Regions from separate parts of the Rhizobium sp. 05N49 genome, predicted to be linked through region 2. Evidence: riboswitches for the same ligand, from Rfam matches in the RefSeq annotation. Region 2 holds a riboswitch; the other holds the start of a gene.
What was found. Region 2 has a riboswitch for thiamine pyrophosphate ahead of AC1DF8_RS07845 (YkoF family thiamine/hydroxymethylpyrimidine-binding protein). Riboswitches for the same ligand answer to the same signal wherever they lie in the genome.
Positions count from the first base shown of each region.

Region 1: linked by a shared signal. The riboswitch ahead of thiM (hydroxyethylthiazole kinase) and the one ahead of AC1DF8_RS07845 (YkoF family thiamine/hydroxymethylpyrimidine-binding protein) in region 2 are both predicted to bind thiamine pyrophosphate.

Region 1 is NZ_JBFTME010000004.1:65,073-69,766, forward strand. It holds gene thiD (bifunctional hydroxymethylpyrimidine kinase/phosphomethylpyrimidine kinase) at 1-65, opposite strand, end outside; gene thiE (thiamine phosphate synthase) at 62-697, opposite strand; gene thiM (hydroxyethylthiazole kinase) at 694-1,494, opposite strand; TPP riboswitch at 1,546-1,644, opposite strand; gene AC1DF8_RS09945 (aldehyde dehydrogenase (NADP(+))) at 1,793-3,316, opposite strand; gene AC1DF8_RS09950 (DUF4139 domain-containing protein) at 3,539-4,694, shown strand, end outside.
Region 2 is NZ_JBFTME010000003.1:115,054-119,747, forward strand. It holds gene AC1DF8_RS07830 (SDR family oxidoreductase) at 1-771, opposite strand; gene soxR (redox-sensitive transcriptional activator SoxR) at 859-1,323, opposite strand; gene AC1DF8_RS07840 (NADPH-dependent FMN reductase) at 1,405-1,980, shown strand; TPP riboswitch at 2,169-2,282, shown strand; gene AC1DF8_RS07845 (YkoF family thiamine/hydroxymethylpyrimidine-binding protein) at 2,273-2,881, shown strand; gene AC1DF8_RS07850 (ABC transporter permease) at 2,895-3,686, shown strand; gene AC1DF8_RS07855 (ABC transporter ATP-binding protein) at 3,683-4,438, shown strand; gene AC1DF8_RS07860 (ABC transporter substrate-binding protein) at 4,446-4,694, shown strand, end outside.

The sequences.
Region 1 (4,694 bases), on a different contig from region 2:
TCGGCCTGGATGCCGGCGCCACCGGATGGATCGGAGCCGGCGATAGACAGGACGTTGCGGATCATCGGCGGACCTTTCGGATTTCCTCGGCGATGCGGATCGTCGCGGCTCGCGGATCCTGCGTGCCGCAGATCGCCGAGACGACAGCAAGCCCATCGGCTCCGGCCGCGAAGACGGAAGCGACATGCTCGCTCTTCAAGCCGCCGATTGCAACCGTCGGAACGGGGGCGGTTTTCACCAGTCTCGCCAACCCGTCAAAGCCGATCGGCTGCTTGTGGTCTGCCTTGGTGGGTGTCGCAAAGATTGGGCCGATGCCGGCATAGTCGACGATAGCGGGATCGATGGCCGCTGCCAGCGCTTCGCTCTCGGCTGACAGACCAAGGATCATGTCCGGGCCGATCATCGCCCGGGCGACGGCTGGCCCCATATCATCCTGGCCGATATGCAGCCCGTCGGCGCCGATCGCGATGGCTGCCTCGACGTCGTCGTTGATGACGAGCAAAGCGCCGGTATCCTTCAGGATCTCCTTCAGCGCCAGACCGGTCTCGATCATCCTTGCCGTCCCGCCATGCTTGTCACGAAGCTGCACCATCGCGGCGCCGCCGGCAACGGCAAGCCGCGCCGTCTCGACCATGCCGATATCGGCGCAGAGATCGGGATCGAGGACCAGATAGAGGGAAAGATCGAAGCGTTTCATGCGGCGTTGATCCTGACTTTTGCATCGAGCTTTGCTCCATCGAGCGCGGCGAGCTGATCGAGGAACCGCCAGGAGAAGGAGCCGGGGCCGGCAGCATCCTTGGCTGCCTCTTCGCCGGCAACCGCGAAGGTAGAAAGTGCTGCGACAGCGGCTGCGAAAGGATCGGCGGGAATGGTGGCGGCAAAGGCGCCGGTGAGGCAGGTGAGCGAACAGCCGAGCGCAGTCACCTGCGGCATCAACGGCGAGCCGCCTTCAATGCGCAGCGCCTGCGCACCATCGGTCACGAAATCCACCACGCCGGTGACCGCGACGACCGCGCCGTGCCGTTCGGCAAGCAGCCGGGCGGACGCTTCTGCCTGCTCAACCGGGTCGCGGCTGTCGACGCCTTGGCCGCGGCTCTCGCCACCGGCAAGCGCGATGATTTCAGAAGCATTGCCGCGGATGATCGTCGGGCGAAGCGCCAGCAGATCGGCAACTGCCTTGCGGCGGAAGGATGTCGCATAATGGGCAACCGGATCAAGGACCCAAGGTTTGCCGCTCGCGTTTGCAGCCTTTGCCGCCGCATGCATGCCGTCGATCCACTGGGTGGAGAGCGTGCCGATATTGACGGTCAAAGCGCCGGCGATTGCGGCAAACTCGCCGGCTTCTTCGGCGGCGTGGACCATGGCAGGCGATGCACCCGCCGCAAGGACCACATTGGCGGCGATGTTCATGGCCACGTAATTGGTGATGCACTGCACGAGCGGTGGCTTCGCCCGCATCGCCGTCAACAGTGCTCCGGGTGTCTTGTTCTCCATAGTACCCCTTTCAGGCGGGGCAGGCGCGGGAACGATCATGCGATGAAGCAGATGGCGACCCGAGCGACTCCCTCCGCCGGCATTATCCGGTTCAGGTTCGAAGGGTGCTTCTCAGCCCGCTTTCGCAAACGGGCGCCCCTGTCTCTCAACAGCACTCTTTCTTGCAGAGAATGGCGTCGCTGTCATCGGCAAAATGACGATTTTGAGACTGAGGTTTTGCCAATGCGTACCACGGGCCGCCTGAGCGCCCGTGGTGCAATTTTCAGATGCCGGTTTAAGGTCCGGCTGCTCTACTTGATCAACGCAGCGGCGCTGGAAGCAGGGTCGTCGTAAAGTCCTGATACGAAACCGGACGCAGGAACCTGTAGATGGCGAGCGTCCCGACGGAGGTCGATCTGCCATCGGCCGTTGCCGGGTAGGGGCCGCCGTGCACCATGGCGGGCGATACTTCCACGCCGGTTCCGAAGCCGTTGACGAGCAGGCGTCCGGCAAGCATTTCCAGCTTTGGAACGAGGCGCTTGGCGTCCTGTTCGTCTTCGCTCGTAATGTGCAGGGCAACGGTCAGCTGGCCTTCGAGACCGTCGAGGACGCGCTCGAGTTCGGCGAGATCACGGCAGCGCACGATAAGGCCGGCTGCACCGAAGACCTCGTCCTGCAGCTCGTGATGTGCAAGGAATGCAGCAGCTGTCGTCTCGAAGAGAGCGGCCGTGCCTTCGAATTCGCTGCCGGGCTTGCCATTGGCAACGAGCCGGACTTCGGGGTGCTTTTCCAGTCGGGCAACGCCATCACAGAACGCCTTGGCGATGGAGCCTGTGAGCATCGTCTGGGCGCCGACATCGGGCAGAAGCTCCCGCGCCTTGGCAATGAACGTGTCTAGGCCTTCGCTGTCGACGGCGAGAATGAGGCCGGGATTGGTGCAGAACTGCCCGGCACCGAGGACAAGCGAGCTTACGAAAGCCGTTGCAATCTCCGCCGCGCGGGTTTTCAGCGCGTTGGGGAAGAAGATGACCGGGTTGATGCTGCTCATTTCGGCATAGACCGGGATCGGCTGCTTGCGCTCGGAAGAGATCTTCATCAGCGCAGTGCCTCCGCGGCGCGAGCCCGTGAAGCCGACGGCGCGGATTCTGGCATCGGCCACCAGTTTCTGACCGACTTCGAAGCCGGTATCGAAGAGGAGCGCAAACGTGCCGGCATGCAGACCAGCCTTGGCAACGGCTCGCTGAACGGCGCGGCCGACCAGTTCCGATGTGCCCGGGTGAGCGGAATGCGCCTTGACGACGACCGGGCATCCCGCTGCGAGCGCAGATGCCGTGTCACCGCCGGCGACGGAGAAGGCGAGCGGAAAGTTCGATGCGCCGAAAACCGCGACAGGTCCCAGAGGAACGTTGCGCAGGCGCAGGTCAGGCTTCGGAACCGGCTTGCGGGAGGGATCCGCGCCGTCGAAGCGAAGCTCCTGGAAGCGGCCTTCGCGCACCTCTTTCGCAAATAGCCGAAGCTGTCCCATCGTGCGGCCGCGCTCACCCTCGAGACGTCCGCGCGGAAGTCCGGTTTCCGCCATTGCCCGCACGATCAGCTCGTCGCCGATGGCCTCGATCTCGCTGGCGATGGTTTCAAGAAAGGCAGCCCGTGTTTCGAGATCGGTTTCCCGGTAGGAAGCGAAGGCCTCCCATGCAAGCCTGGTCGCCTCTTCGACGTCTTCGGCGGAGGCGCCACCGAAAGAGACGGGCAGCGCCGTCCCCGTGGCTGCTTCGACACCGTAGAGCTCGCCGCGCGTGCCGCGCTTCTCCGATCCCGCGACGAGCAGGCTTCCATTGATAGTCATGACGGATTTCCTTTCAAACAGATTCGAGCGACGTATATAGGCGTTCGTCTTCTCAATTTCACGACATCTTTCCCGATATCGCATCGAAGATGGAGATCTCCGGCAGAGACGTGGTCGCGTCTCGACAAGGGGTGGGCGCGAGCTTGCGGAAAAGCAATCGTATGCCGAAATGCCGCCCCTTTTTTACGCTCATTCTCGCTCGGGATTAATCGAGGGGGCTCCATGAAATACGCATCCGTTGCCTGTGCGGCACTTACCGCAGTACTGCTCTCCACAACCGCATTTGCCCAAACCGGGACGATCAAGTCGATCCGGCTGTCGTCAGGCGGAGTTGCCGAATATGTGCGCAGTCTTAATGTCGGAGAGGACGGCAATGCTGTCATCGACGTGCCGACAGATCAGATGGATGACTTTCTCAAGACCCTCGTCGTATCGGGGCCTGCGCCCGTAAAGGGCCTTTCGACCACCGGCCCAGACATGGTGGACGAAACATTCAAGGTGCTTCCGATCAAGCCGCAGGATCTGGATTCGGCGGCGGATGTGTTACGGTCTCTCAGAGGAGCGCCTGTCTCTGCGAACGGAGTGAAGGGCCGCATCGTCGGAGTGGAGCCTGCGAGCGAGAAGCAACGCGCACGGCTGACCGTGATGCTGGACAGCGGCGCCTTCGACGTTGCCGAGATCGGTGGCGCCATGGCCTACAAGCTCGACGATCCCAAAGACGCCGAGATGATTTCCCGAGCCGCGGAACTGTTGTCGAGTGACGGCGTGCAAGGAAGCCGGGCCGTCACCATCGCGCTCGAAGGCAAGGCGTCGGCGGCCGTAGATATCTCCTATGTCGTGGCCGCCCCGCTCTGGAAGCCGTCCTACAGGATCATTGTTGACGCCAACGGCAAAGCCCGGTTGCAAGCCTGGGCAGTCCTTGAGAATGCCTCCGGCGAGGATTGGCATGGGGTTTCCATTTCTCTGACGTCCGGCAAGCCCGTGACGCTTCGTCAGAGACTGTATGCCAGAGCATGGCCATCACGCTCGGAAGTGGATTTCGCCTATCTGGACCTTGGAGGCGCCAAACGTAGCAAGTTTGGAGGCGCGCTGGCGAACAAGCCGCTGGCCGAGGCTCCTGCTCCAGTTGAGGCGGCTCCAGCCGCTACCATCGGTGCGACTGCCGACGAGGGCGACGTGGTCGCAAACTTCGATCTTCCCGGCGTATACGACCTGAAGAACGGTGAGACGATTTCCGTGCCGATCTTGGATCGCGAGATAAAGGCAGAGTTCGTCGCTCTCTATCGCGATGGTGCGCAACATCCGGATGCAGCCCTCGTGCTCACCAACGACACGGGGACTTCGCTACCGCCGGCGGTGGCGGCAGTCTATGACGACA
Region 2 (4,694 bases):
TCAGCAGATAAGCTGGCCGCCATTGATCTCCAGAACCTGACCGGTGATGTAGCCGGACAACGATGGCGCGGCCAGGAAGAGATAGGCCGGGGCGCAATCTTCCGACGTTCCGAGCCGCTGCAGCGGGATCGACTTGCGTGTCTGTTCCAGTTTTTCGCGGGATGAATAGCGTGCATGGAAATCGGTATCGATCGTACCGGGCGAGACGCAGTTGACCCTTATATCGTCAGGCGCGAGCTCGCGGGCAAGCGCCTTCGAATAGGTCGCGACGAAGGCCTTTGATGCGGAATAGATCGCCGAACCGGGACTACCGCCCGTTATCGCGGAAATCGAGACCGTGTTGACGATGGCGGCACCCTGCGCGGCCCGGAGCGCGGGAAGCAGGGCCCGGGTGAGCTCCACCACCGACGTCTGGTTGAGGCGCACGACGGTCTCATAATCGGCATCGGTCAGTTCACCGGCGGGAAAACGCCCATGCATCGTGCCGGCATTGTTGACCAGCACATGCACCTTGTCGAAGAAATCGAGCGCCTCTTGCGCAAACTTCGCAGCCCCGCCCTGCTGCAGGAAATCCGCCGGCAAAAGCAGGGCCCGGCGTTCCGATTCGGCAGTCAGCAGAAAATCCGGCAGTTCGCGCTCCCCGTCGCGCCCGGTATGGACAAGCACGCGCGCACCGCAATCCAGAAACTGTCGGGCAACTTCGAGGCCGATACCGCGGCCGGCACCCGTCACGACGACATTGCGGTTTTCGAATAACTTGGGATGAAACACGAAGTTCTCCTCATTTGCGGGCCGGTCCGCCGCTTGCGCTATCACGCCTAACATATGCGGGCATCAGCCAAAAGAAAGTTCGAAGATCTAGGCACCCGGGTCGAGCAGCCGCGCACCGGCGCCCTGTCTGCCAAGTACATCGAAGGGATTGCGCAGCGGGCAGGCGTCGATAGAGAGGCAACCGCAGCCGATGCAGCTCGTCAGATGATCGCGTAACAGGCTGAGCTGCCTGATGCGGATATCGAGATTGTCCTTCCAGAGCCTTGATAACCTCTGCCAGTCCTCGACTGTCGGCGTACGGCTCTGCGGCAGGGTTTCGAACGCAGTCTGAATTTCAGAGAGCGGAATGCCAACGCGTTGCGCCACCTTGATGATGCCGAGACGCCGCAGCACGTCGCGGCCGTAGCGCCGCTGGTTGCCGCGGGTGCGAATGCTGAAGATCAGCCCTTTCGCTTCGTAGAAATGCAGGGCGGAAACCGCAAGTCCGCTGCGCTCTGCCACCTCGCCCACCGTCAGAAGTTTGCTCAAGGAGAATCCCGGATTCTGCTGCATGACCCATTGACCTCAATATTAGTTTAGGTTTTATAGACTGCGCTCCCGAGGCCGTAAAGCCGAGATAAGAAGGAGCAATGCATGCACAAACCCATGAGGCTTGCCGTCATCTATGGCAGCACGCGCGAGGGACGCATCTGCGACAGGGTGGTGAAGTGGCTCGAAAGAGAGCTGGCCCGCTTTCCGCAATTCGAGATCGACATCATCGACCCGCTGGCATTTTCACTGCCGCGAGAGCATTTACCGCATCATCCGGAGGCAAGGCGGCTTGCGGACAGGCTTCATCAGGCCGATGGTTTCATCCTCGTCACCCCGGAATACAACCACAGCTTCACCGCTTCCCTGAAATTCCTCATCGATCTCTTCGCCGAACCCTGGCACGGAAAGCCGATCGCCTTCGTCTGTTATGGCGGCATATCCGGCGGATTGCGGGCAGTCGAACAACTTCGCCTCGTTTTTGCGGAGCTTCACGCCGTCACGATCTGCGATGCCGTGAGTTTCAATTCCCCCTGGCGCCGTTTCGACAATGAGGGCCGGCTGCAGGATCCGCAGGAAGCTCTGCGCAGGCTTTCCCGAATGATGTCCCAGCTGCAATGGTGGACTGAGGCCCTGGTCGCCGCCCGCAGCGACACGCCCTATGCCGGCGTCGCCGCCTGAGACAAAGACATCCGGCTCCGTCTCTGGCAGGTACGGACCGGCTGGACACCCGGACAGGACCTCCGTCCGGGTGTTTCCCCTCGGGCACCTTACAAAGTGCGCCTGAACTGCACGCGCCTCTTGGCGACCGCATAGCCGGGTAGGAATTTTACGGTTGCGGTACCGCAGGCCGGGTGATAGCTTCCGCCACAATTTCACGGGGGAGCTCCGAATTGCCGGGGCTGAGATGTGAGGCGCATGCCTCCGGACCCTTTAAAGCTGATCTGGGTAATGCCAGCGGAGCGAGGTCCAATTGTTTTCCGGCGCACAAGTGTCTCTATATCCGATGTCCGGCAATTTCGTCGGCATCATCCTTGACGCGATCAAGGCTCTCGAGCCCTATCGCGATCATCTTCGCATCGAAACCGATGATATTTCCACGCTGATGGTCGGCCCGCCCGACGTGCTGTTTGCCGCCATGCGCGACCTCTTCGTCTCGGCTGCCGCAAGTGGCGAGCATTGCGTATTGTCCGCCGCGATCTCGCGCGGCTGCCCCGGCGAACCGGATGATGCAATCTGCGGCGCCGGCCTGTCCTCAAGCCGCTCCGAGCCGCTCGCCGAGCGCGTGGAGGCCGCGATCGCAGCAGTCAGGGATACGACCGAGACTGGTCAACCAACGGCGGCCCAATTTTCTCTCTATGTCATGGGAACTGGCACCCATATGGACGAGATTTACGGCTGCATCGATTTCCTGAAGCGCTCGGGCACATTCGACCGCTCGAAGAATTTCTGCACCAAGCTGCGCGGCGACGCCGGCGCGATCTTCGCGACCATCCATGAAGCTTTCTATCGCTTTGGCGATCCCGAAGGTCACGTGACACTGGATATCACGGTCTCCGCGAACAGCCCGAGCAAAGCCTGAGACGCCTGACGGCATGACCCTATCGAAACCGGATTCGACATTTGCGCCACTGAGGCGGGCCTTGCCCGCCATTCTCGCCATGCTTGCCTTCCTGGCTGTCTGGGAGCTCTATGTCGATCTCTCCGGCATCAAGCCCTCGATCCTGCCCTCACCTTCGCGTATCCTTACACAGGGCTGGCTGAACAGGCAGGCGCTGCTCGACAACACCTGGCCGACGCTCGGCGCGACGCTCGGCGGTTTTGCTTTGTCGCTCGTCTTCGCCTTCGCCTCGTCGGTACTGATGGATTTCGTGCCATTCATGCGCCGTGCGCTGCTGCCGCTCTTCATCGTCAGCCAGACATTGCCGCTGGTCGCGATCGCTCCCCTCGTCGTACTCTGGTTCGGTTTCGGGCTGCTGCCGAAGCTTCTGCTCGTCGCTCTCGTTACCTTCTTTCCGCTGCTGGTCGCCCTGCTTCAGGGCTATGAAGCGACGGACCGGGATATTGCCGAGCTTCTGAGTTCCATGAAGGCAAGTCGCTGGCGCATCTTCTGCCTGGCACGGCTCCCTTCCGCCATGCCTTTCTTCTTTGCCGGCCTGCGTATTTCGATCACCTATGCCGTGGTCGGCGCCATCTTCTCCGAATATGCAGGCGCCGCGCGCGGCCTCGGGATCTATATCCTCAACGCCAAGAACAATTTCCGGCCCGACCTCGTCCTCGCCGCCGTCGTCGTCAGCGCTCTTCTGACCCTTTGCCTCTTCGGCCTCACCCTGGCGGTGCAGCGTTTCGTCATGCCCTGGCAATCCGCTGCGGAGAAACGCCGATGAACGCGATGCTCGAGCTGAAGAATGTGTCGAAATCCCTCGACGGCATGGAAGTGCTGAAGGACATTTCTCTTCATATCGCCAGAGGTGAATTCGTCTCGATCGTCGGCCCATCCGGCTCCGGCAAGTCGACGATCCTGCGGCTGCTGACACAGGCGCTGCAGGCCGACAAGGGAGAGATTGTCTTCGACGGCATCCAGCTCTCGCAGGCCGCGCATGCATTCGCCTTCATGCCCCAGCGCGATGCGCTGATGCCGTGGCGAAGCGTCATCGACAACGCGATCCTCGGCCTCGAAGTGCACGGCATGCCCCGCAGCCAAGCGCGCGCCGTGGCCGCCCCGCTCTTTGAACGCTTCGGACTTGCCGGCTTCGAAAATCACTATCCCGCGGCCCTTTCGGGCGGCATGCGCCAGCGTGCGGCCCTGCTGCGCACGGTGATCCAGCGGCAGGACATGCTGCTGCTCGACGAGCCTTTCGGGGCACTCGATGCGCTAACCCGCACCCAGATGCAGGAATGGCTGCAGGGCATGTGGACCGGTCATCGATGGACGGCCCTGCTGATTACCCATGACGTACGGGAAGCCGTCTTCCTGTCCGATCGTATCTATGTGCTGTCCGCCCGTCCGGCTGCCGTGATCAGGGAGTTCAAGGTGCCGCTCGCAAGACCGCGGACGCTTGCAGATCTCGGCTCCCCGGCCGCTCAGGCGATCGAAACTGAAATTCTTCAAACATTGCTGCATCCGCAAAGAACCTGAGGAGGTCCTGATGCTTCTCACCCGCCGACAGACCCTTTTTGCCGCCATGGCCGCAAGCCTTGCCGGCCGCACCGCCTTCGCGCAATCCTCCCCAAAGGTGCGTATCGCGCTCGACTGGACACCGAACACCAACCATATCGGCATCTATGTCGCCAAGGCGAAGGGCTTCTATGAGGCCGCCGGCATCGATGTCGAGATCCTGCCCTATGCCGATACGAGTGCCGGCACGTTGGTCGCAAATGGTGTTGCCGATTTC